Regions from separate parts of the Paenibacillus thiaminolyticus genome, predicted to be linked through region 2. Evidence: predicted binding sites of a transcription regulator. Region 2 holds the regulator's gene; the other holds the start of a gene.
The links. The regulator CtsR, encoded in region 2, represses protease genes until heat stress. The targets are predictions, from matches to a motif close to ATGGTCAATAAAGGTCAAACA.
Positions count from the first base shown of each region.

Region 1: a site for CtsR is predicted at 9,900-9,920, ahead of clpP (ATP-dependent Clp endopeptidase proteolytic subunit ClpP). Genes of this name have one in related genera too.

Region 1 covers NZ_CP041405.1:4,045,320-4,057,375, reverse strand. The annotation lists gene FLT43_RS18095 (DMT family transporter) at 1-4, shown strand, start outside; gene FLT43_RS18090 (DMT family transporter) at 4-318, shown strand; tRNA gene FLT43_RS18085 (tRNA-Arg) at 432-506, shown strand; gene FLT43_RS18080 (heparinase II/III domain-containing protein) at 736-2,655, opposite strand; gene FLT43_RS18075 (helix-turn-helix domain-containing protein) at 2,777-5,128, shown strand; gene FLT43_RS18070 (carbohydrate ABC transporter permease) at 5,803-6,672, opposite strand; gene FLT43_RS18065 (extracellular solute-binding protein) at 7,163-8,704, opposite strand; gene FLT43_RS18060 (ABC transporter permease) at 8,789-9,742, opposite strand; gene clpP (ATP-dependent Clp endopeptidase proteolytic subunit ClpP) at 10,041-10,619, shown strand; gene FLT43_RS18050 (LacI family DNA-binding transcriptional regulator) at 10,797-11,843, shown strand; gene FLT43_RS18045 (glycoside hydrolase family 31 protein) at 11,880-12,056, opposite strand, start outside.
Region 2 covers NZ_CP041405.1:3,116,293-3,128,348, reverse strand. The annotation lists gene apgM (2,3-bisphosphoglycerate-independent phosphoglycerate mutase) at 225-1,466, opposite strand; gene FLT43_RS14110 (SLC13 family permease) at 1,504-3,000, opposite strand; gene FLT43_RS14105 (LysR family transcriptional regulator) at 3,137-4,033, shown strand; gene FLT43_RS14100 (CtsR family transcriptional regulator) at 4,289-4,753, shown strand; gene FLT43_RS14095 (protein-arginine kinase activator protein McsA) at 4,853-5,416, shown strand; gene FLT43_RS14090 (protein-arginine kinase McsB) at 5,476-6,561, shown strand; gene clpC (ATP-dependent protease ATP-binding subunit ClpC) at 6,564-9,002, shown strand; gene radA (DNA repair protein RadA) at 9,247-10,614, shown strand; gene disA (DNA integrity scanning diadenylate cyclase DisA) at 10,631-11,704, shown strand; gene pssA (CDP-diacylglycerol--serine O-phosphatidyltransferase) at 11,759-12,056, shown strand, end outside.

The sequences.
Region 1 (12,056 bases), 930 kb from region 2:
CTAATGGCCTGGTTTTATTTAATCTTGTCCGGTCTGGAGGAGATCATTTCGGTCGTCGCCATGAAGTATGCTTATGGCTTCAAGAAGAAGACGCCGCTTGTCATTATCACGCTCGGGCTCGTCGCCTCCATTTATTTGCTGACCCACGCGATGAGCGTCATCCCTGCCGGGGTCGCGTATGCGGTCTGGGCCGGTGTCGGTGCCGTCGGGATTACGCTCGTCAGCTTGTTCTGGTTCAAGGAGCACTATACCCGGAAGCAATTCTTTTTCCTGGCGTTGATCGTCGTCGGTATTATCGGACTCCGCCTGACAACCTGAGCGTAGTTCTGGTGTTCGCTGCCCGTCTTTATCGGGTCTTATTCATTTCATTTATTTTACTCTTGCATTCCGGTGGCCTATCCACTATAATAAATTTTGCGTCTTCTGATTGTGCGCCCGTGGTCCAATGGATATGACGTAGGCCTCCGGAGCCTGAGATCAAGGTTCGATTCCTTGCGGGCGCGCCAATAAGCATCTTGATGATGCCTTTGATATGAAGCGACATATTTTAACGAATAGCCTACAGACATTCAGAACATCTCGAACCGCTCCTTCCGCATAGGGAGCCGGGGACGGATGTTTTTTCGTTTTTGCTGTAAAAAGAGAGACGGCCAAGCGGCCGTCTTTTTTTAGATCTCCGGGCCGAATTCCTTCACTGGATCCGGCTTCTCTTGCATGCAGCCCCGTTTCTCCGGCCTACTGCCTATCGAACACAAACCGCCAGCTGTCCTCATGAATCGGCCGCTTTGCCGTCAGGCGTACCCGATAGATCGTGCCGCCCCATGCGCCACATAGCCGCTCGTCCTCCAGCTCGATCAGCTCCACCCGGGTATTCCACAGCGTCTCGTCATACGACATGCAGGCCTTCGGGGCCCCGGCTTCGTCGACCAAAACTATCCGGCCGGACTCGAAGCGCGGCTCATAGACGCACATCCAGTTCAGCGCCACGTCGCTGCTCGGCGCCTCCAGCTGCACCGTCTCTTCTACAATGATGCGGGAAGCGGATCCACCCTCGCCTTGCCCGCTCCCCCCTGGCTTCTCCCGCAGCAGCGTGAAGGTACGTGTCCATTGGCAAATGCCGGACGCGGCAGGATAGGCCGGGGCAATGTCAACCGTCAGGCGCGATAGGCCGTCTTCCGCTTCATGACGGACTTCACCCGACCGGAAAGTGCGCCCAGGCGCTTGCTCTGCCCCGTTCACCGTCGGGACGTTGTGATATCCGGACTGCATCGTCCAGATCGAATACCGTTCCGGGCTGAACGTCTTCGCCGTGTAGGTGCCGACGCCAGCGTCGATCCACAACGGGCATTGATCGGCATAGACGATGAAGCTGCCGATGTCATTATGGTTGTGGCTCTCGTCGTTATGGCCGCCCTTCGCGGCCAGGAACCAGCCGCGGCCGTCGCCCCGCTCCCGCGCCACCATCACTTCCACGCCCGGCATCCAGCGGTCGAGCGGCAGCGCCGGAGGCTCCGCCGCAGGCCCTTCCATATCCGGAAGCGCGAACAGGTCGAAGAGCATCCGCTGCAGGCTTGGAATCTCCTCGCCCTCCCAATAGCGATGCCCTCCCTGCCGGCGGTAGACATGCCGCCCGAAGGCCTCCAGCCGGGCATCTCCGACCGCCTGGCCGAAGCGGGCGATCAGGCCGGCAGGCACGGTGATTCTCGCCGCCGAATCGGCGAAGTTGACATACGCATCCCCGCCGATATGCATATGGAGAATATAAGCGGCCATATTCCGGATTTTCGGCTCATGGAATACATCAATCGCACCGTCCGTGGCGCCATGCAGGAGCTGCAGGGCATCATACAGCGAAGCGGCGGCCCGCACCCAATAAGCAGGCCCTTCATCACACCCGCCATCCTCTTCATAGGAAGCGATGAACCGGTCGAGGCTGCGAAGCGCCTTGTGGACGAGCGCAGCACGGCGCTCCGCCTTCTCCTCGGCGAGCAGCAGCACGGACAGGCAGTTGGCATTGCACCATGGATTCCAGTTGTTGATGAGGAGATCCGGCTGGAACGACATCCACCAGTAGCCGTCCTCCCGCTCGTACGAATCGAGGATGCGCGTCTGCAGTTCCCGGCGAAGGCGCTTGCCCAGCGGGGGACAATGGTCATCCAGCGCATCTCGGAGCACATAGTACGACCAAGCCAGCATGGCTGCCGTCTCTCCGGCGCCGAGATCGATGACCGGCCGATCGATATCGGGAAGCGATTTGCTCTTCACGCGGCTGACCCCGTTGAGATGAGCCGGCCAGCACCAGGTACTCTCCTCGCACATCGCCCAGATACCGTTCACGATATCATCCAGGAAGCGCCCCTCATATTCCATGCATTCGGCCAGTACGAGACGGGCCAATGCCTTGCGGCGCGCGAAATAGGGCTCCTGGTACCGGGTCCGGTTCCCCGTCCGGACATAATCCATATACAAGGTGGCTGGCAGCGCTGGCCACTCCATGCCGAGACAAGCCTCTGCCTCGCGAATCCAGAACGACCGGACTCCATCGTCCAACGCCACCCAAGCGTCCCGCCGCGCAGCGGCCGGTACCGGTTCATAGACAGGGATTGGAGCTAGCGCCGATCTGATCACGTCCGGACGATACTTATCTGTCAGCATAAATCATAGCCTCCTTTTCTTTTGCCATGCTGCTTCCGAATCTAGACGTTAGCGCTTTCAATTATGCTATACTAGAACATATTTACCCCGACATTTTGAAAATGTTAGGAGGCACCGCCCCTTGCTTGCTGCCAAGACTCACAAGTTCTCCCATCTGCTGCGTCCGGTCGGCCATAAACAAAAGATGCTTATCTCCATGCTTCTGTTGGCGACCATCCCCGTGCTCGTGCTCGGGCTGACGATCTCGAACGTCCTGACCTCCACCATCCGGGAGCAGGCCACCCTATACAACACGACGCTGCTCCAGCACGCTCAGAGCAAAATGAACGATCAGATCAAGAAGATAGATGAACTGCTTCTTCAATATACGTATTCCGACAAGCGCGCCTATCCCGGCATTCTGGCCCAATTCGCCATGAAAGAGCTGTCGCCGCGCCATCCCGAAGTTGTCCGTCAACTGCAAAATGTGCTCGTCAATATTCGCAGCGGCATGGAGCATGTCGTCGAGCTTGATTTCTATTCCTTCCAATCCGAACGCATCCTGACCTCGGACAATCATTTGCTGACTGAGGAAGAGTTCCGCGATCCGCTCGCGCTGGACCGGGCGAGACATATCTCGCTGCAAGGCGTCTGGATCGATACTCGCACCAGCATTCCGGCTAACCATCGCATTGACCGGAACGTCTTGACGTTGATCCGGCCCGTCGCCGAAGATTCGACTGAACGGAAATCCATCTCCGGCGCCATCATCGCTTACCTTGACGCCGACACGCTCGGCAATCAGATGTCAGCGAAAAACAGCTACTCCACCCTCTCCCTGTTCGCCGTGAACGGTCAGGGCCAGATTATGCTCGACACCGATCGGAACCAGATCGGGCGCATGATAAGCGCCGACAACCTGGAGCAGATCAAGAACGCCGAGCCGCTCGCCGAGATTCGAACCCGCTTGAACGGAGTGGACTCCGTGCTAAGTGTCCTGCCCTCCCGGAATCAGGACTGGTATTACATTTCCGCCATCGCGGAAGACGAGCTGAACCGCAGCGCGGACCGGGTGCAAGGATTGACCCTCGGCATTTCATTAACCTTCGTGGCCATCGCTGCCCTGCTCTCGCTGCGCGCAGCGACCAGCCTGTACCGTCCTGTAAGGAAGCTGACCCAGGCGATCCAGCCGCTCCGTTCGTCCAAGCAATGGCATGGACAGGACAACGATAATGAGATCGAGCAGGTGCATCACGCGATCAAGTCGATGATCTACGAGAACCGGCAGCTCGAGAGCAGCCTGAGCCGCTATCGCGACAAAATGGAGCAGCACACGTTGCATCAATATTTGCTGGGCAGCATTCAGGAGCATGAGGCGCGGGCAGACATCCAGTACGGCAGCAGCGCGTCCTACATCGCCATCATGCTGCTGACCTTCGATCCTTGGAAGCTGCATGCGAAGTACCCGCATGACGATCAGTACCTGCTTTATTTCGCGGTCGAGAACATGGCGCTGGAGCTGGCGGAACGCTACGGCCAAGCGTATTCGCTCATGATGAAGCCGGGGCAGTTGGCCCTCTTCATCTCCCATTCCGAGCCGCTTGAGCCGGATCAATTGAAGCAGGCGAGCGCCGATCTGCTCCATGCGATCGAGACCTATTTGCAGCTGACGGTGACGCTCTCCGTCTCCTACTCGCTCCAAGGACTCGGCGGACTGCCCGATGCCTACCGGCAAGCCGAGCAAGCTTCGCGTTACCGGTTCGTGCTGCATGAGGATCAAGCGATCTTCATCCATGAGCTGGACCCGGCGCTCAGCTTCCAGCTGGAGGATATCACGGAATCGACGTACAAAATCTTGGACAGCCTGAAGGCCGCGAAGCTCGAGCCTGCCCGGGCCGAGTTCACCCACCTGATGGAGGGACTGAAGGAAGGCGCCATCTTCTCCGTTGATTCGGTGCACGGCTTCTTCTCCCAACTGCTCGGCTCGATGCTGCGCTGCATGGAACACCATCACGCCATGGAGTTGGCGCCGGAGCTGCAGCGCATGCTGCTCAGCACCCTGTCCGCCCAGCAGACGCTCGGCGATGTGGAAGCCTTCTTCCTGACCGAGGTGTTCGGGCGGCTGAAAACATTGCTGGACGAGCAGACCCACCCGAAGCATACGGAACGGATTGAGCGTGTCATCGCCTATATTCATGAGCATTATGATCAGGACATCTCGCTGCAGCAATGCGCTGACGCCATCGGGCTGAACACCTTCCAGGTCAGCCGCTTGTTCAAGAAGCATACCGGCTGCAACTTCGTGGACTACGTCATTACATACCGCATTGAGAAGGCGAAGGACATGCTGCTTCATACCGATATGCGCATTCAGGATATCGCCGCCAAGCTGCGCTACACATCGGTGCAGAACTTCATCCGCACGTTCAAAAAGACGACGGGCACGACGCCGGGACAATACCGCAAGCAGATGGCCGAACAGGAACAACCATAGGGCAGTAAGCCGTGGCTGGAGGAAGCGACGGCTCCCCGTTCTCGCCATCCTTAACGCGGGCAACATTTGTTGATTCCTCCGCTTACTCAGCCGATTATGGTGACTGCACCTCCGGTGCAGGGGCTGATCTTCACTGCCGGGATCCCGGTCTGATGGCCACTCTTAGCAGCGTTGCCGGTCTGATGGCTACTCTTAGCAGTGTTGCCGATCTGACGCGCCTCATTGCTGCAAGACCAGTCTGACGCCACACTATTGGGATGCGATTCCCGGCCTAGTGCCCCATCAATACTGTAAAAGTGCAGGATTTTCAACGGAGCCTCTTTTCGCCAAAGTGAGTCCTGCAAAACTACATTAATTTTAGCCCTAGACGGGCCAAAGTCGGAATAAGCGAGCAAAATCCTGTATATTTGCAGGAATATTGGCGAAATTTCCCTAAAATGATAATAAATGCTGCATATATGCAGGATTGGTGCGTCAGGCGGCAGAAAGGTGGTATGAGAAGCAACCACGCAATGACCGCCCTAATGCGAGCCCGATCATCATCGGGGTGAAGCGAGCATCTGGCGGGGGATGCAAGTTATCTCGCGTACCATGCTCTTGCCCCGCCATGTGCAGCACACACCTGCACACCCACGCCAAAAAGCAGCAGGCCTGGAATGCCTGCTGCAATGGCGCTAGCCCTTCACCGCGCCGAGCGTCAGTCCCTGCACGAAATAGCGCTGCAGGAACGGATAGAGCACGACAATCGGGAACGATGCGAGCACGACCGTGGCCATCTGTATCGAGACCGATGGCGGAAGGGGCACGTTCGGATCGAGGTTGGAGAAAATATCCGCCTGTCCGATCAGCACGACTTGCCTCAGCAAGATTTGAAGCGGCCATTTATCCGGATCGTTCAAGTACAGAATCGCCGAGAAGTATTGGTTCCAGTTGCCCACTGCATAGAACAAGGTGAATGTCGCCAGGATGGGCAGAGACAGCGGGAACACGATACGTCCCAATATCCGCAAATCCCCGCATCCGTCGATGCGTGCCGATTCAATAACGCTCTCCGGCAGCGATTCGAAGAAATCGCGCATCACGAGCATATTGAAGGCGGAAATGGCTCCGGGGAGGATAAGCGCCCACAGCGAGTTGATGAGCCCGGTCCCCTTCACAATCAGATAGGTCGGGATCATGCCGCCCCCGAACAGCATCGTGAACAGCACCAGGAACATGATGACCCGCCGGGCGCTGAATTGCGGCCGGGAGCATACATAAGCCAGCAGCGCCGTCAGAATCACATTGATGAACGTGCCGACGACCGTCAGCCACACCGTATTTTTCAACGACAGGAAGAAGACGCCCGTATCGAAAATGTAGCGGTAAGCCTCCGTCGTCCAGGTCGACGGCCAGAGGATGAACCGGCCGGACAGGGACTCCTCTGTCGTCGCGAACGACATCGCGAAGACGTGAATGATAGGCAGGATCGTAATGACCGCCAAAACGATGAGCAGTGTTATATTAATGAAGTTGAACCACCGATCCCCGCTTCTTGCGCGCATTAACACAGATATTCACTCCTTTCATGCCGCCGTACGCTTGATAGCCGCGCAACTGCGGTCATGCACTTGTGGCGACGCGCCTGTGGTTGTGGACGTTCGCCTGCGGACACGTGCCTCAGGGCATACGGCTCAGGCTGCGCGCCTGCGGCCTTCGCGCCGCGAACCGCGGCAGCGCGCCGGCCAACGAACGCCAGAGGCGATCCGCGACAGCTCACGCCGGCCAAGAACATCAGCTGCCAAACGTGGCAGCACACGACAGTCAGCGCACGCCTGATGCCATCTGCGTCGGCACACACCTGCCAATTAACGCAGACTGCCTACACCGGCAGCACACGCCGCCCTGCTAACGCCGGCTGCCTACCGCGGCCGTGCACGACAGCCGCGGACGGCGGAAGCCCACGTCAGCTGCGCACCCCAACCGCCAACCGCGGCGGTGCACGACAGTCAGCGCATGGCGGCTTTTGCAACTACAGCAGCCCCGGCTGAACGATCAGCCGTTCTTCCGCTTCTGGTACGCCTCGTTGAATTCCTTGACGACCTGCTCGCCGCCTCTGTCCTTCCACTCTTGAATCACCTTGTCGTAATCGTCCACCGGACGCTCGCCAAGAATGATCTTATTCACTTGGTCCGTCAAGTACTGGTCAAGCTCCTTCCCTTTTTCACTGTATGTCGGCGAGAACAAGCCGACCGACTGATCGCTGTACGGCTCGCCTTCCATGGCTACCTTGAATGACTCGTCCTTCATTTTCTTCAGTTCGTCCGTATCGTCCGGGTTGTAGATCCATTCTCCTTCGGCCGCATGGTTCGTCAGCAAATATTTGCCCGTGCCTTCGGTCAAGCCTTTGTCCGTCAGCATTTTCTCGCCGTTCTCTACTTTGAAATGGTCGTTCTCCACGCCCCATTTCATGAACTCGGCGCCTTCGTCGCCGATCTGGTCGTCCAGGATAGAGAGCAGCTTCTTCACCTTCCCCTCATCCTTGCCCAGACTGGCCGGCATAACGAAGAACCCGTAGAAGCCGTGATACTTGCCGTAGCCCTTATAGCCGTCCGGGGCCGTCAGCGGTGGAATCGGGGCGACGCGGAAATCTTTGTTGATGCTGTACGCTTTGTCGAACCAGCTCTTCGTGAAGGCGGTATACGTCCAGTTGCCGATAATGCCCGCTTTGCCGGTCTGGAAGTCCTCGCTGGTCTGCGTGCCCTTCTTAATTGTATAATCGGGGCTAAAGAGCCCCTCCTTGTAGCCTCGCGCCAGGAATGCCACCGCGTCCTTCGCGTTCGGCATCAAGTATCCGTGCGTAATTCCGCCCTGACCATCCTCGAACCATCCGAACCGGAGCGACCGGTACGAACCGAATAGTCCGTTGAACCCGCTGAAGTTGCCGTCTAAGGCGAATCCGTACGTATCCTTCTTGCCGTTGCCGTCCGGATCGTTCTCCGCGAACGCCTTCATCACGGTATACAGCTCGTCGTAGGTGGCCGGCATCTTCAAGCCCAGCTTGTCGAGCCAGTCCTGGCGGATCACCATCGTTTGGAACGGAATGCCGCGCAGCCGCGGAACGCCGTAAATATGCCCTTCATACGTCAGCATGTCCCAGATTTCCTGCGGAATCTTGCTCAGGTTCGGGTAATCCTTGATGTAATCCTCGATCGGCAGGAACATGCCGTTCCCCGCCCAGCTGAAGTAATTGGCGTTCGTATCCTCCAGCAGCATCAGATCCGGCATATCCCCCGAAGCGACCGTGACGCCGATCTTGTTCGCATAATCGCCCGCAGCGACCGGAATATATTTGAATTCGATGCCGTACCGCTCCTCGATTGCCTTAATGCCCGAGCTGTTCGTCGTCGGAGGCGCCGCGCCGTACAAGATATTCATGGCCGAGACGCTGTACTTCTTGCCTTCGTCCCCCGCGCTCTGTCCTCCGTCAGCATTCGATTCCTTGGTCCCCCCTCCGCCGCCGCAAGCCGTCAGCAAGCCGACAGCCATCGAACAGGCCAGAAGGAGCGATACGATTTTTCTCCCCTTGAATTGCATGATTACATCCTCCCCCGATTTGATTGTGGAATCATGATGGGCATTCTATGATGTAAGCACTTACAACAATGGAGGCAGCCCGCGCTAGAATACGCCGCGCTCCCCCATCCGCTTCGCCAGCTTGTTGGCCCCGTAGATCAGGATAAGCCCAATCAAGCCTTTCATCAGCCCGACCGCGGTCGAGAAGCTGAAGTTGCCGTTGACGACCCCCGCTTGGTAGACATACGTCTCGATGACTTCCCCGACATCCCGGACGGAAGGGTTCAGCATGAGGAAAATCTGCTCGAAGCCGACATCCAGCACGGTGCCAAGCCGCAGGATGAAGAGGACGACAATCGTGCTGCGGATGCCGGGCAGCGTGATGTTCCAGATTTGGCGCAGCCGTCCGGCTCCGTCCATCTTCGCCGCCTCATACAGCTCAACGTCGATGCTGGACAGTGCCGCCAAATAAATGATCGTCCCCCAACCGGATTCCTTCCAGATCACCTGCATCACCAGCATGGACCGGAAATTGTCGGGATTGGACAAAATATCGATTTTGGACATTCCCATATCGGCCAGCATGTTGTTCACGGCGCCATCGCTCTGGAACATCAGATAGAAGATCCCCGCCACGACGACCCAGGACAAAAAGTGCGGCATGTAGAAGACCGTTTGCAGCATCCGCTTGAACACTCTTTGCGTTACCTCATGGATCATAATCGCCAGAAATATCGGAATCGTGAAGGCAAATACAATCTGATACAAGCTGATAATCAAGGTGTTCAGAAAAATACGCCCGATATCCGGATTCTCGAAGATGCGATAGAAATGCTTCAATCCGACCCACTTGCTGTCCCCGATGCCGAGCATCATATTGTAATCCTTGAAAGCGATTACGACTCCGAGCATCGGCAAATATTTGTAAATGACGAAGAACAGCAGGCCGGGCAGAGCCATGAGCCATAAATACTTTTCGTTCCACAGCGTTCTCCCGATGCGGCTCCATCTCCCTCTGGCGCGAGGATCGCGGATAGATGAGGGTGCTCCTGCTGACATTGGCGTCACCTCCTTTGTGCTCCTATTGTAGGTCACGCCTCAATGACACGGAAACGTTCACTTTTTGATGCTCATTTTTTGAGCCTTGCTTCCGGGGTTGCAAAAAATGATACACGCATCTATCCGAATCGTTGCTCAAAAAAAGCCGAAAAAAAACAGTTTGACCATCTTTGACTTTTGACTGACAATCCGATATGATAAAGATACGGTTCTTGACATTCGCAGCAAATGCATATCGTGTTTAAGAGGCCGTGAATTGGTTAATATTTAATGTTATTGATGCTGAGGAGGGATTATCGTGAGTTACGTTCCTATAGTTGTCGAGCAGACGAATCGAGGCGAACGGTCGTACGACATTTATTCCAGATTGCTGAAGGACCGCATTATTTTTCTCGGTTCCCAAGTGAACGATGTGGTGGCCAATTCGATCATCGCTCAAATGCTGTTCCTGCAGGCCGATGATCCGGACAAGGATATTCATCTGTATATCAACAGCCCCGGCGGATCCATTTCCGCAGGGATGGCCATTTACGATACGATGCAGCATATCAAGCCGGATGTATCGACGATCTGCGTCGGCATGGCGGCGTCGATGGGCGCCTTCCTGCTGAATGCCGGAGCGAAGGGCAAGCGGCTCGCGCTGCCGAACAGCGAGATTATGATTCACCAGCCGCTGGGCGGAGCTGAAGGGCAAGCGTCCGATATCGAGATTCGCGCCCGCCGCATTCTCAAGATGCGCGACAAGCTGAATCAAATTTTGGCGGAGCGCACGGGACAGCCGCTCGAACGGATCGAGAGAGACACTGACCGCGATTACTTCATGTCGGCCGAAGAAGCGCTCGAATACGGCCTCGTCGACAAAGTGCTTCACAAGTAATTCCGTTATCGTGCTATACATCATGAGATCAATAAGCTGCTCGTATCGCGACTGCGCATACGGCAGCTTTTTCTATGCCGCCATGTTGAATTGCCGATCGCTTTCATCGTATTATAAAATGATGAGCCAGAATAGGATTTGCAACTATGATGATTCCGTAGAAGAGGAGGCGGGGACTTGCCAACAGTAAGAGATATAGCACGTGCAGCGGGTGTATCGCCGGCGACCGTATCGCGGGTTCTTACGGGCAAAGGAAACACATCCTCCAAAGTGAATGAAAAAGTAGAGAAAGCGATCCGGGAGCTCGGGTACGTGCCCAGCCCCAAGGCGAAGCCGAACGCACCGGCTGCCGAATCCCGCACTATCTGCTATACGATCGCACGCGAACCTAGTGAAATTTTCGGGAATCCGTACTATTCCAATGTGCTTCTTGGTTTATCCAATGCAACCCAAAAATACGGGTATGACTTGCAAATATCCGCCTTTCGCTCTGTCGATCAACAAATCGAGAAATGCTTGACGCTGTACCGGAACAAAAGAGTGGACGGGTTTATTTTATCCGGCGTCATGTCGGCGGACAAAAGCTCGCTCATTCAGAGCCTGCAGCAGAATTCGATTCCGTTCGTCATGATTGGGCGCAGCCTGCAGCACAATATCTTTTGCATTCATAGCGATAATTTCCGGGACGGATATGTCACAGCCCAGCATTTGCTGGACGAGGGGTACCGGCGGATCGTGTTCCTGACCGAGAGTCTGGATGTCGATGTCGTGCGTGACCGGATTGGGGGGTACAAGCAGGCGCTTCACAGCAATGGCCTGGAGGCGGGAGACGACGGCGTCGTCTTGTGCGGCTCGGAAGAAGCGGACATGATTGCAGCTCTCGACGAATACAGCTCCGGCGGCAGATCCTTCGATGCCATTATCGCTGCGGATAGCGTATTAGCCCTCGGTGTATTGAAATATTGCCGGGATCGCGATCTGCGCGTGCCGGAGGATGTCGGCATCATCGGCTTCAACGATGCGGCCTTTCTCAGCAAGATCTCGCCGTCGATCAGCTGCACGACCATTCGCGGGGAGCATCTCGGACTGGAGGCGCTGGAGATGCTTATCGAACTGATGGACGACCCAGAGCGCATTAATAAGAACAAGACGGTCACGCTGCCTTCTGAGCTGATCGTGCGTCAATCGACCCAACGGAGAGAACATTCCACATCCCATACATGATAAAAAAAGAGGGCGGAACGATCGCCCTATTTCTCATTACCAATTCAATTCGATAGTGCGCTTGATCTTATCGTCTCGAACCGCGATGACGACGCAATGGCGCCGCTCATCCACGTACCAGCCTTCCGCATGATCCTCCGGCTTCGCCGCCAGCCGCGCAAGCCCTTCAATAGCGACCGCATCCGGATCGAGGCCATGAAGATAGAAGCATAG
Region 2 (12,056 bases):
CTGCAAAATCCTGCATGTTATCCTCATCATCCACATTTTAATACACAATATCCACGGAATGTTCACAAATATCATGTAAGATCATGCATTTTAACAACGGATATCCACAGCTTTGTGGAGAGCCAAATATCGAACGAGCGATCATCCTCAACTCAGGCGAGCAATATCCCCATACAAAAAAGCGGAGTCTTTGATGCGATCAAAGACTCCGCTTCGGATTGAACTTAATTTCCCTGCTTCTTCACATATCCCATCAGACCGTGCAAGGTCCTCACGAACTCATTGCCGGACATGCACCCTAAGGCGCCATATGCGCAGTCCATTTCATTATAAGATGTTACCCGATCTTTGCGGATGCTCGGGCCGTAGATCACGACCGGGACAGGCTCTCCCGTATGCTCCTTCACTTCACAAGGCGTTGAATGATCCGCGGCCAGAGCCAAGTAGACGTCGTCAGGCAGCTGCTCCGCGATCAGCCCGACCATCCGGTCGAATAATTCAAGGGTGAGTGCTTTTTTCAACGGGTCATTGTCATGTCCCATCAAATCAGGAGCCTTGAGATGGACGTAGACAATATCATGGCGGGCAATTTGCTCAAGCGCCAGCTTTGCTTTTAGTTCAACGTCAGTATCTATGCTGCCCGTCAGCCTGGCGTCGGTAATCGCTTCGAAGCCGGCCAGCTTGGCCACCCCGAGCACTGTGCTTTCCGCAGCGATGCAGCTGCCGCGGAACTTCATTGTCGTGGCGATGGGCTCCAATTGCGCCATTCTTCCCGCGCCTCGGGTCAGAATGAAGTTGGCAGGCGGATGTCCTTGCGCCATACGCTCCCGATTGATGGGATGCGAAGCAAGAATCGCATGGGCCTTTTTCATAAAAAGGTTAACGGCCATGGCGGTCCGCTTCGCTTCCGGCGTCTCATCCAGCGCTTCAACAGGGAGATAAGGTTGGCCGTCGTTCGGCGCTTTCGGATCGGAATCGCTGATCCGATCGCTAAGACCGGTACCGCGCAGAACGAGCACAGCCCGATGCTCCGTTGCCGGCTTGAAGTAAGCGCGGATGTCTTCAATGAGTTCCATCCCATCAAGCGCATCGGCAAGCCCTGCCGTGTTGTTGCGGATTCGCCCGGCACGGCGGTCCAGGACAACGCCCTCGTCATTAATCGTGGCGAAGTTGCATCGAAGCACGACATCTCCGGGCTCGACGTCCATACCGATGCCGAGCGCCTCAATGGGGCCGCGGCCCGGATAGTCCTCCGGCTGAAAGCCGAATAATATCATATGCCCCATATCGGTTCCAACGGGAATTCCCGATCCGATTAAATCGATCATGCCAGTGATTCCTTCCGCAGCCAACCGATCCAAATGAGGTGTATCGGCATATTCTAACGGTGTTTTATCATTTAAAAGCGGATGCGGGCGATCTCCCGATCCGTCTGCAATGGCCATAATTACTTTTCTGTATAGCATGGGCGCACTCCTCTATCATTTGCTTATCTGAACATGCTTATAATGAATATCCAAGAATTTGGAACCACGTAAATACGGACACACTAATGACGGTCGCACCGATAAAGCAGGTAACGATAGCATATTTCACCTGATCAAACACGCTGAAATATCCGGTTGAGAAATAAATGGTATTTACTTTTGAATGCGGCGGTAACGTAATCGTATAGGTTAACGTCATGGCGGAAGCCAGGGCAAGCGTAACCGGGTCCATCCCTAACGATTTGGCCAGCGCGATAAAAGCGGGAATCAGGATCGTGGTCCGTACCGTCTTGCTCGTGAATATTAAATGACTGTACATACTGATAAAGATAACGACGACATAGACGAGCATATGATTCATTTGTTCCAGGCCGAGACCGTAGACGACTTTGTTGATCATCCATTCGGCGCCCTTCGACTTCTCCAACGCATTCCCGACGGCATAAGCGCCTGCGGCAAAAATCATCAGATCCCATTTAATGTTGGCTTCCTTCCAAGTAAGCAATCCGATTCGCGGCAGCAGACAGAGCACGCCTGCAATGACCGCTGTCATGTATACACTAATTTCGAAGCCGAACAAGAATTTGTGATAATCTTCCGTCGCCCATAACAGAACCGTAAGCAAGAAGATTGTCATGGCCTTTTTCTCATCCAGCGAAAATTTATCCAGCTTCTTCAATTCATCTTTGAGCTTGGACATTGCGCCTTCGAACTCCGCCTCCCCTTTGAAGGAGAAGAGCTTGAGACCAACGAAGAACGTCAGCAGCATCGTAATGATGGCCGTTGGCATGGAGGCGGCGAGCCAATCCATATATCCGATTGAGCCTCCAGCTTGCTCGTTAATGAAGCCGACGGCAATGATGTTCGCAGCCGTCGCGGTCATCACTCCGGATGTGGCGATCGCATCGGCTTGTACCCCTTGCAGCATCATTAATTTGCCGAAATTGCTTTTTCCGGGAGTGGCCTTATAGATCTCCAACAAGATGAGACAGATCGGCACCATGAGTGTTGCCCGCGCTGTCGTCGATGGCACGAAGAACGCGAGGGCGAAGTTGATGAAAATTAAGACAAGCAATGTCTTCTTTGGCGTTTGTCCGAACCTGGTCACCATCCAGAGCGCAAACCTTCGCGCCAGATTGGACTTAATCATCGCGGAGGTAAGAATAAACGCGGACACCATGAGCCAAATGACATCAAATCCAAGCGTGCCGAAGGCCGTTTTCTCTTCAGCGGTACCGGATAAGCTCAGCACAATAATGGCGATCATGGAGGTTAAGTAAATCGGCAAGGCGCCGCTGACCCATAGTATAAGCGCACTGGCGAAGATTGCAATCGCTTTTTGCGCTTGCGGCTCCAAGCCTGCGGGCGTGGGCATGAGCATCAGAATGAGGAACACCAGGACGGCTAGCGGAATCCCTGCTTTTTTAAATATCGATTCAAAGCGACCTTTCTTCGCCACTGGTTTGTTCGGTTCTGTGGAATTGCCGTCTGACTTGAATGGCTTCATCGTCATGAAAACATCCTCCCAAAGTGATAAAAAATGATTGCGTTTTCATTATAACGGCGCCTATAATTATAAGACAATTTGATTGCATAATCGTATTCATAACATTTCGTTATAGTTATATCGGAGGAGGATGAGTCATGCGATGAATATCAACAAGCTCGAAACCTTCATTACGCTCTCTCATTGTTTAAATTTCACGGAGGCGGCGGAACGGCTCTACTGTTCTCAACCGGCGGTCAGCATGCAAATTCAAAGCTTGGAAGAGGACTTGGAGACGCGCCTGTTCGATCGAATCGGCAAAAAGCTGTACTTAACCAAACAAGGCGAGCTGTTCAAGCCCTACGCGGAACAGATCGTGAACTTGCTGCAAGCGGCCAAGGAGCATCTTCATCAAATGGAGGATATGTCAGCAGGGACCCTCTCCTTTGGCGCAAGCAACTTCGTTGGCGTCTATTTGCTTCCTTCCATGCTTGCTCAATATAAAGCGCAGTTCCCCAATATTAATATCAGCATGAAAATAACGTCGTCCCAACAGCTCACGCAGCTGCTGGAGTCCAACGGCGTGGAATTTCTCGTCTTATCGGATCATATTCCCATCGACGAGACCCGTTTTTATGCGAGCACGTTTCATCAAGATCATCTTGTATTTATTGCGCCGCCGCACCATCCATTGGCGCAGCAAGACATGTGCACCCTGCATGATCTCCAGCATGAGACCTTTCTGATGAAGCCGGATCATTCAGCGACAAGGCATTTTCTTGATCAAAAACTTGGGCAAGCGGGGATTGCCATCTCCAATACAATCGAAATCAGCAGCCTCGAGGGGATCAAGCAAGGTGTCATACACGGACTAGGCATTGCGGCGGTGTCCGGGCTTGCGGTGAAGCAGGAAATCGACAGCCGGTTGCTTGTCAAGATTCCGATGGAGGATGTAACCTTTGAACGGGGCATTCGTTATATTTTTCATAAAAACAAGCATCTATCCCCGGCGGCAAGACAGTTCATCGCCTTGCTGGATAGGGCCGCGCATCGATCCTAGGGCTTCGGATTTCCTTAATTCTTTGGTATGCAAGTTTAATATTGGTTCATTTTTGTTACACTAAATAAGGATGGGCGTATGAAGAATCCGCTTGAAAACACAAGAAAAAAGTGCTATCATAAAGTCAAGGTCAAAGAAAGTCAAAGTCAGACTTAATTTGACAAAAACCCATTGTTTTTGTCATCTCCGAATAAGTAACAGTCAATAATGGTTAAAGCTAATATAGAGAGATATGGACGCAAAGGAGGGCAGAAGATGCGCAATATTTCCGATTTGATTGAGCAGCATTTGAAAATTATGCTGATCGATAGTCCGGAAGGCGCCGTGGAGATTCAGCGGAATGATCTCGCAGAGCAGTTCTCCTGTGTTCCTTCCCAGATTAACTATGTGATCAGCACTCGCTTCACCTTGGAGAAGGGATATGTTGTGGAGAGCAAGCGAGGCGGCGGCGGTTATATCCGCATTCAGCGGATTGAGCTTCCGGCTCAGCGGGCGATTCATGCCCATCTATGCGAATCGATTGGCAATCGGATCGGGCAAGAGGCAGCGGAAGGGCTCATCTATCAACTGGAAGAAGCGAGCGTCATTTCCCGGCGGGAAGCGATTCTGCTGCGGGCGGCCGTATCACGCGACAATCTGGCGGTGAAGCTGCCCTATCGGGACGAGATCCGCGCCCGTCTCCTGCGTGCGATGCTGCTCGGGCTGCTAAGCAAGCACTAGCGCATGCCGCCATTATTTTAACCCGGGAAGCAGGCGCCAGTCGGACTGCCGATCCCTTTACTATAATTTGAACCCACGAGGATAAGGAGGAGAATGGCCATGATGTGTCAACAATGCGGTCAGAAGCCGGCTACACTGCACTTTACGAAAATCATAAACGGGCAGAAGACGGAATTTCACATCTGTGAATCATGTGCTCGTGAGAAAGGCGAATGGATACCGGGCACGGCTAACGGCTTCTCCATCCATAATTTGCTGTCAGGATTGTTGGACTTCGATCTGTCCGGCGGAGCCGCCCAGGGAAGCGGCGACTACGGTGGGCAGAAGCCCCAAGCGATGCGCTGCGAGAAATGCGGGCTGACCTACTCTCAGTTCGGCAAGCTGGGCCGGTTCGGGTGTGACGAATGCTACTCCTTCTTCGGCAACCGTCTTGATCCGCTGTTGAAGCGGGTTCATGGCAATACGGTCCATACCGGCAAAATTCCGAAGCGCGGCGGCGGGCGCATCCAACGCAAGCGTGAGCTGGATGAATTGAAGTTCGAGCTTCAGAAGAGCATTGCGCAGGAAGAATTCGAACGGGCGGCGCAGCTGCGCGACCGTATTCGGCAGCTGGAGAAGGAAGGGAGCGAAGGGGGCCCTGACTCGCCTGTTCAGCATGGCTAACCCCCTGAACGATATCATGATAACGACGAATGATCGGCAAGGTGAAAGGAGATGACGAAATGGCCCAACGCCAATTCATGGAGCATGCGATAAGTGACTGGATGCGCGGAACGGGACCGGACTCCGAGATCGTCATCAGCAGCCGCATCCGCGTAGCGCGCAACCTATGCGGCGTGCCGTTCCCGCTGCTTGCGACGAATCAGCAATCGGCCGAAGTGCTGAACCAGCTGACCGCGGTCATCGAGCAGCCGGAGATGTCGGGCTTCCATACGTCTTTCCATCGATGGAACCTGGCGGAACTAAGCGATCTGGAGAAGCAGGTGCTGATTGAGAAGCATTTGATCTCGCCGACCCTCGTGAATGAATCGCGGAACGGGGCGGTCATTCTGAGCGAGGATGAGTCTATCAGCATTATGCTGAACGAGGAAGACCATCTTCGCATTCAATGCTTGTACCCAGGGCTGCAGATTCGGGAAGCGTGGGAGCAGGCCAGCCGTATCGACGATGTGTTCGAGGCGCATGTCGATTATGCATTCGATGAGAAGCGGGGGTACTTGACCAGCTGCCCGACCAATGTGGGCACGGGGATCCGGGCCTCCGTCATGATGCATTTGCCGGCCCTCGTCATGACCCAGCAGATTAACCGCATTTTGCAGGCGGTCAACCAGGTGGGGCTGGCGGTGCGCGGCATCTACGGCGAAGGCAGCGAGGCGATAGGCAATCTGTTCCAGGTGTCGAATCAGATTACGCTTGGCCAATCGGAAGCCGAGATTATCGACAGCTTGTACAGCGTCGTAAAGCAAATCATCGGGCATGAGAAGGCGGCGCGCGAACAGCTGCTGGAGAACAACCGCATGCGCCTGACGGATCGCATCTGCCGATCCTACGGGATATTGAAGCACGCGGCGATAATGGATTCCAAGGAAGCGGCCCAACGGCTGTCGGATATCCGGCTCGGTTCGGATCTGATTATTTTGAACCATCTTGATCCTTCCGATTTCAATGAACTGCTTGTGATGACACAGCCAGGCTTCCTTCAGCATATATACAAGAAATCATTGTCTACGGAAGAACGCGACATGTATCGGGCAAGACTGATACGCGACAAATTAAGCAAATCAAAGACGACCAATGGAGGTGCTTGAATATGATGTTCGGAAGATTTACGGAACGTGCCCAGAAAGTATTGGCATTGGCTCAGGAAGAAGCCGTGCGTCTCGGACATAACAATATCGGAACCGAGCATATTTTGCTTGGCCTGATCCGGGAAGGCGAAGGCATTGCCGCCAAGGCGCTCGTCGCGCTCGGCCTCGGTCTGGAGAAGATTCAGGACGAAGTGGAATCCCTCATTGGCCGCGGGCAGGAGCAGCCGACCAACATCGCCTACACCCCACGCGCCAAAAAAGTCATTGAGCTGTCCATGGATGAAGCCCGCAAGCTGGGCCATACGTATGTGGGTACGGAACATATTTTGCTTGGCCTCATTCGTGAAGGCGAAGGCGTAGCGGCCCGTGTGTTGAACAACCTCGGCATCAGCCTGAACAAGGCGCGCCAGCAGGTGCTGCAGCTGCTGGGCAGCAGTGAAGCGGTATCCAGCCATCATGGCCAATCACAAAATGTGAGCACGCCGACGCTGGACGGTCTGGCACGCGACCTGACGGCTGCCGCCAAGGAAGGCAATCTCGACCCGGTCATCGGCCGCAGCAAAGAGATTGAGCGCGTCATCCAGGTGCTGAGCCGCCGGACGAAGAACAATCCGGTCCTCATCGGGGAGCCGGGCGTCGGGAAGACCGCGGTAGCGGAAGGGCTCGCTCAGAAGATTATCAACAATGAGATTCCGGAGACGCTGCGCGACAAGCGCGTCATGACGCTCGATATGGGATCTGTCGTGGCCGGCACGAAGTACCGGGGTGAATTCGAGGATCGGTTGAAAAAAATTATGGATGAGATCCGCCAGGCGGGCAATATCATCCTGTTCATCGACGAGCTGCACACGCTCATCGGCGCGGGCGGAGCGGAAGGCGCCATCGATGCGTCCAACATTTTGAAGCCGGCGCTGGCCCGGGGCGAGCTGCAATGCATCGGGGCGACGACCTTGGATGAGTACCGCAAATATATCGAGAAGGATGCCGCGCTGGAGCGCCGCTTCCAACCGATTACCGTCGATCAGCCGACGCTTGAAGAGACGATTCAGATTTTGAAAGGGCTGCGGGATCGCTATGAAGCGCATCACCGCGTCAAAATTAGCGATGAAGCGATTGAGCAGGCCGTGAAGCTGTCCGACCGCTATATTACGGATCGCTTCCTGCCGGACAAAGCAATCGACCTGATTGACGAGGCAGGGTCCAAAGTACGCTTGAATTCCTACACGGTACCGCCAAATCTGAAGGAACTGGAAGCTCGTCTGGACGACATCCGCAAGGAGAAGGACGCTTCCGTGCAGAGCCAGGAATTCGAGAAAGCGGCAGCGCTTCGCGATACGGAGCAGAAGATGCGCGAGGAGCTGGATTCGGTGCGGAACCAGTGGAAGGAAAAGCAGGGCCGCATGGATTCCGAGGTAACGCCGGAAGATATCGCCCAGATCGTCTCCAGTTGGACCGGCGTGCCGGTCGTGAAGCTGAAGGAAGAAGAGACGCAGCGTCTTCTCAATATGGAAGAGGTCCTGCATGAGCGCGTCATTGGCCAGGACGAAGCGGTCAAGGCGGTCAGCCGGGCGATTCGCCGGGCACGGGCAGGCTTGAAGGATCCGAAGCGCCCGATGGGCTCGTTCATCTTCCTCGGCCCGACCGGGGTCGGGAAGACGGAATTGGCCCGCGCGCTGGCGGAGTCGCTCTTCGGCGACGAGAATGCGGTCATCCGCATCGATATGTCCGAGTATATGGAGAAGCATTCGACCGCCCGCTTGGTCGGAGCGCCTCCGGGATATGTCGGTTATGAAGAAGGCGGCCAGCTGACCGAGAAGGTGCGCCGCAAGCCATACTCCGTCGTGCTGCTCGATGAGATCGAGAAGGCGCACCCGGAAGTATTCAATATCTTGCTGCAGGTGCTGGAGGACGGACGCCTGACCGATTCCAAGGGACGGGTCGTCGACTTCCGCAACACGCTCATCATTCTCACTTCGAATGTCGGCGCAGAGGCGATCAAGCGCAATACGACGCTGGGCTTCACCTCCTCCGACAACAATGAGCGCGACTACAACAATATGAAAGACAAAGTGATGGCGGAATTGAAGAAGAGCTTCCGTCCGGAGTTCCTGAACCGGATCGACGAGATTATCGTCTTCCACTCGCTGGAAGAGAAGCATATTGCCGAGATCGTAACGCTGATGGCCGAGGAACTGCGCAAGCGGCTTAAGGAGCAGGAGGTCGATTTCCAATTGACCGATGCGGCCAAGGCGTTCCTGGCCAAGGAAGGCTACGATCCGGCCTACGGAGCGCGTCCGCTCCGCCGGGCGATTCAGAAGCATATCGAAGATCGCCTGTCCGAGGAATTGCTGAAGGGCGACATTGAGAAAGGTGATTCCGTCACGATCGACGAACAGGACGGCAACCTGGTCGTGCTGCGCACTACGCCGACCAAGGCCTGACATTTTCATAGAATGGATCCATCCAAGCGCATCTCTTCCTCCGGGAGGAGATGCGTTTTTTTCATGAAATGCGAAAGTCCTTTCGCCCCCTACTTAAAAATGGTAAACTTAAAGGTAATGTACAATCTTCGGCAATAGCCAGTAAAAATTTGTCACGCTTTATCTTTGTATCGCGTTATGCCGATAAACCTAATATAGATGTGGCAACCTATACAATGATGCGTCAGTAGGAGTGTCGGCTGATATGGCCAAAGTAAAAACCAAGTTTTTCTGTACGGATTGCGGATATGAATCGCCGAAATGGATGGGCAAATGCCCGGGCTGCGGCGAGTGGAACACGATGGTGGAGGAGCGGGAGACGGTCGTTAAGACGGCGGGCGTCCACACATCCTTCATTGGGACGAAAGAAAAACCGCAATCGATCATACAAATAGAAAGTAAACAGGAAGCGCGCCTGTCCACGACGATTGACGAATTGAACCGTGTGCTCGGCGGCGGCCTGGTGCCGGGCTCGCTCATCCTCGTGGGCGGTGACCCGGGCATCGGCAAATCGACGCTGCTGCTCCAGGCGTCCAATGCGCTGGCAGTCAGCGGCTTGAAGGTGCTGTATGTGTCTGGCGAGGAATCGACGCGCCAGACGAAGCTGCGCGCCGACCGGCTCGGGGTGCTGTCCGAGCGTCTGTTCGTCCTGAGCGAGACGAATTTGCAGTATATCGAAGAGGCGATCGAGGCCATGAGCCCCGATTTTCTCGTCATCGACTCGATCCAGACGGTATATCAGCCGTCGGTCGAATCGGCTCCCGGTAGCGTGGCTCAAGTTCGCGAATGCACAAGCGTGTGCATGCGCATTGCGAAGGGAAGAGGCATCGCGACCGTTCTCGTCGGCCATGTGACGAAGGAAGGAGCCATTGCCGGCCCCCGCATGCTGGAGCATATGGTGGACTGCGTGCTTTATTTCGAAGGCGAGCGCCATCATTCGTACCGCATCCTGCGGGCCGTGAAGAACCGCTTCGGTTCCACGAACGAGATCGGCATCTTCGAGATGACGGAAGGCGGCTTGACGGAAGTGAAGAATCCGTCAGAGATGTTCCTTCAGGAACGCCCGCTTGGCGTCTCCGGTTCGACGGTCGTCGCCAGCTTGGAAGGGACGCGCCCGGTTCTTGTCGAGATGCAGGCGCTCGTGTCGGCGACGAACTTCCCTTCGCCGCGGAGAATGTCGACGGGAATCGATCATCAGCGGTTGTCGCTCATCATTGCCGTGCTGGAGAAGCGCATGGGCATGTTCCTTCAGAACCAGGACGCCTATGTGAATGTGGCCGGCGGGCTGAAGCTCGATGAGCCAGCGGTCGATCTCGCCATTGCAGTCGCCTTGGCGTCGAGCTTCCGCGATATGCCGACCCAGGCGTATGACGTCGTCTTCGGCGAAGTGGGACTGACAGGAGAAGTGCGCGCGGTGTCCCGTGCGGAGCAGCGCGTGAAGGAAGCCGAGAAGCTGGGCTTCAAGCGGATTATTTTGCCAGAGAAAAGCCTGCGGGGATGGACCCCTTCTGGACATATTGAGATAGTGGGCGTAAATACGGTAGCGGAAGCATTGACCGCAGCGTTAGGTTAGGGGGCTTAGATATAGAATGAAGGACAGTCAGCAGGATATTATGAACGATCTGTTGCGCATGGTGGCGCCGGGCACTCCGTTCCGCGACGGACTGGAGAACGTGCTCCGGGCGAAGACAGGCGCGCTTATCGTCGTCGGCTACAGCCCGGAAGTGATGGAGGTCGTCGATGGCGGCTTTTCCATCAACAGCGATTTCTCGCCGAGCTACTTGTATGAGTTGGCCAAGATGGACGGCGCGATCATTTTGAGCGAAGACGTGAAGCGGATCCTGTATGCGAACACGCAGCTGATCCCGGATTCCTCCATCCCGTCGATTGAGACGGGGATTCGCCACCGCACGGCGGAGCGGGTCGCGAAGCAGACGGGCAAGCTGGTCGTCTCGATCTCCCAGCGCCGCAATATTATTACCCTGTATCAAGGCAGCCTCCGCTATGCGCTGAAGGAGATCGGCGTTATCCTGACGAAGGCGAATCAGGCGATACAGACCTTGGAGAAATATCGAGCCGTGCTCGTTCAGGGAATGACGAACTTGACCGCTTCCGAGTTCGAGGAGCAAGTGACGTTGTACGATGTCGTCAATGTTTTGCAACGGATCGAGATGGTATTACGTATTAAAATGGAGATAAAGCGTTACATCAACGAGCTGGGAACGGAAGGCCGTCTCATCAGCATGCAGTTGGAAGAGCTCGTCAGCAATACGGAGGAGGATGCGTGGCTGCTGCTCAAGGACTATGCCCGCGACAACGGGGATGACAAAGTCCGCGATATCCTCGTTCAGCTGAAGAAGAGCACGGCCGACGAACTGCTGGACGCGCATCATCTGATTCGGCTGCTCGGTTACCCGACGACAAGCGCAATTCAGGATGAATCCGTGTCGCCACGCGGTTACCGCGTGTTGAGCAAGATTCCTCGCTTGCCGAACGTCATCATACAGAACCTGGTGGACACGTTCCAATACTTGCCTCACGTCATGATGGCTACGATTGAAGAACTGGACGACGTGGACGGAATTGGCGAAGTGCGTGCACGCGCTATCAAGGAAGGGCTCAAGCGCATTCAGGAGCAGGTATTCATTGACAGGCAAATTTGATTTTCCTACAATGAAAAGATGAACGTTGGGCATAGTAAAATTAGAGGTGAACCTATGATTACAAAGTCCATTCCGAGCTTGTTTACCGTTGGTAACCTGTTCCTCGGAATCATTTCCATCATGCTTGCGTTTCATAATAATTATGATTTGGCTGCTCTCATGATTATCATCGCAATGCTGCTGGATGGTCTCGACGGCCGCGTGGCCCGGGCCTTGAACGCGCAGAGCGAATTCGGCAAAGAGCTTGATTCCTTGTCCGATGTCATTTCCTTCGGTGTGGCGCCGGCATTTATTATGTACGTTGTAGCTTTTAGCGATATGACTCCAGCATTGGGATGGGTAGTGACCGCCA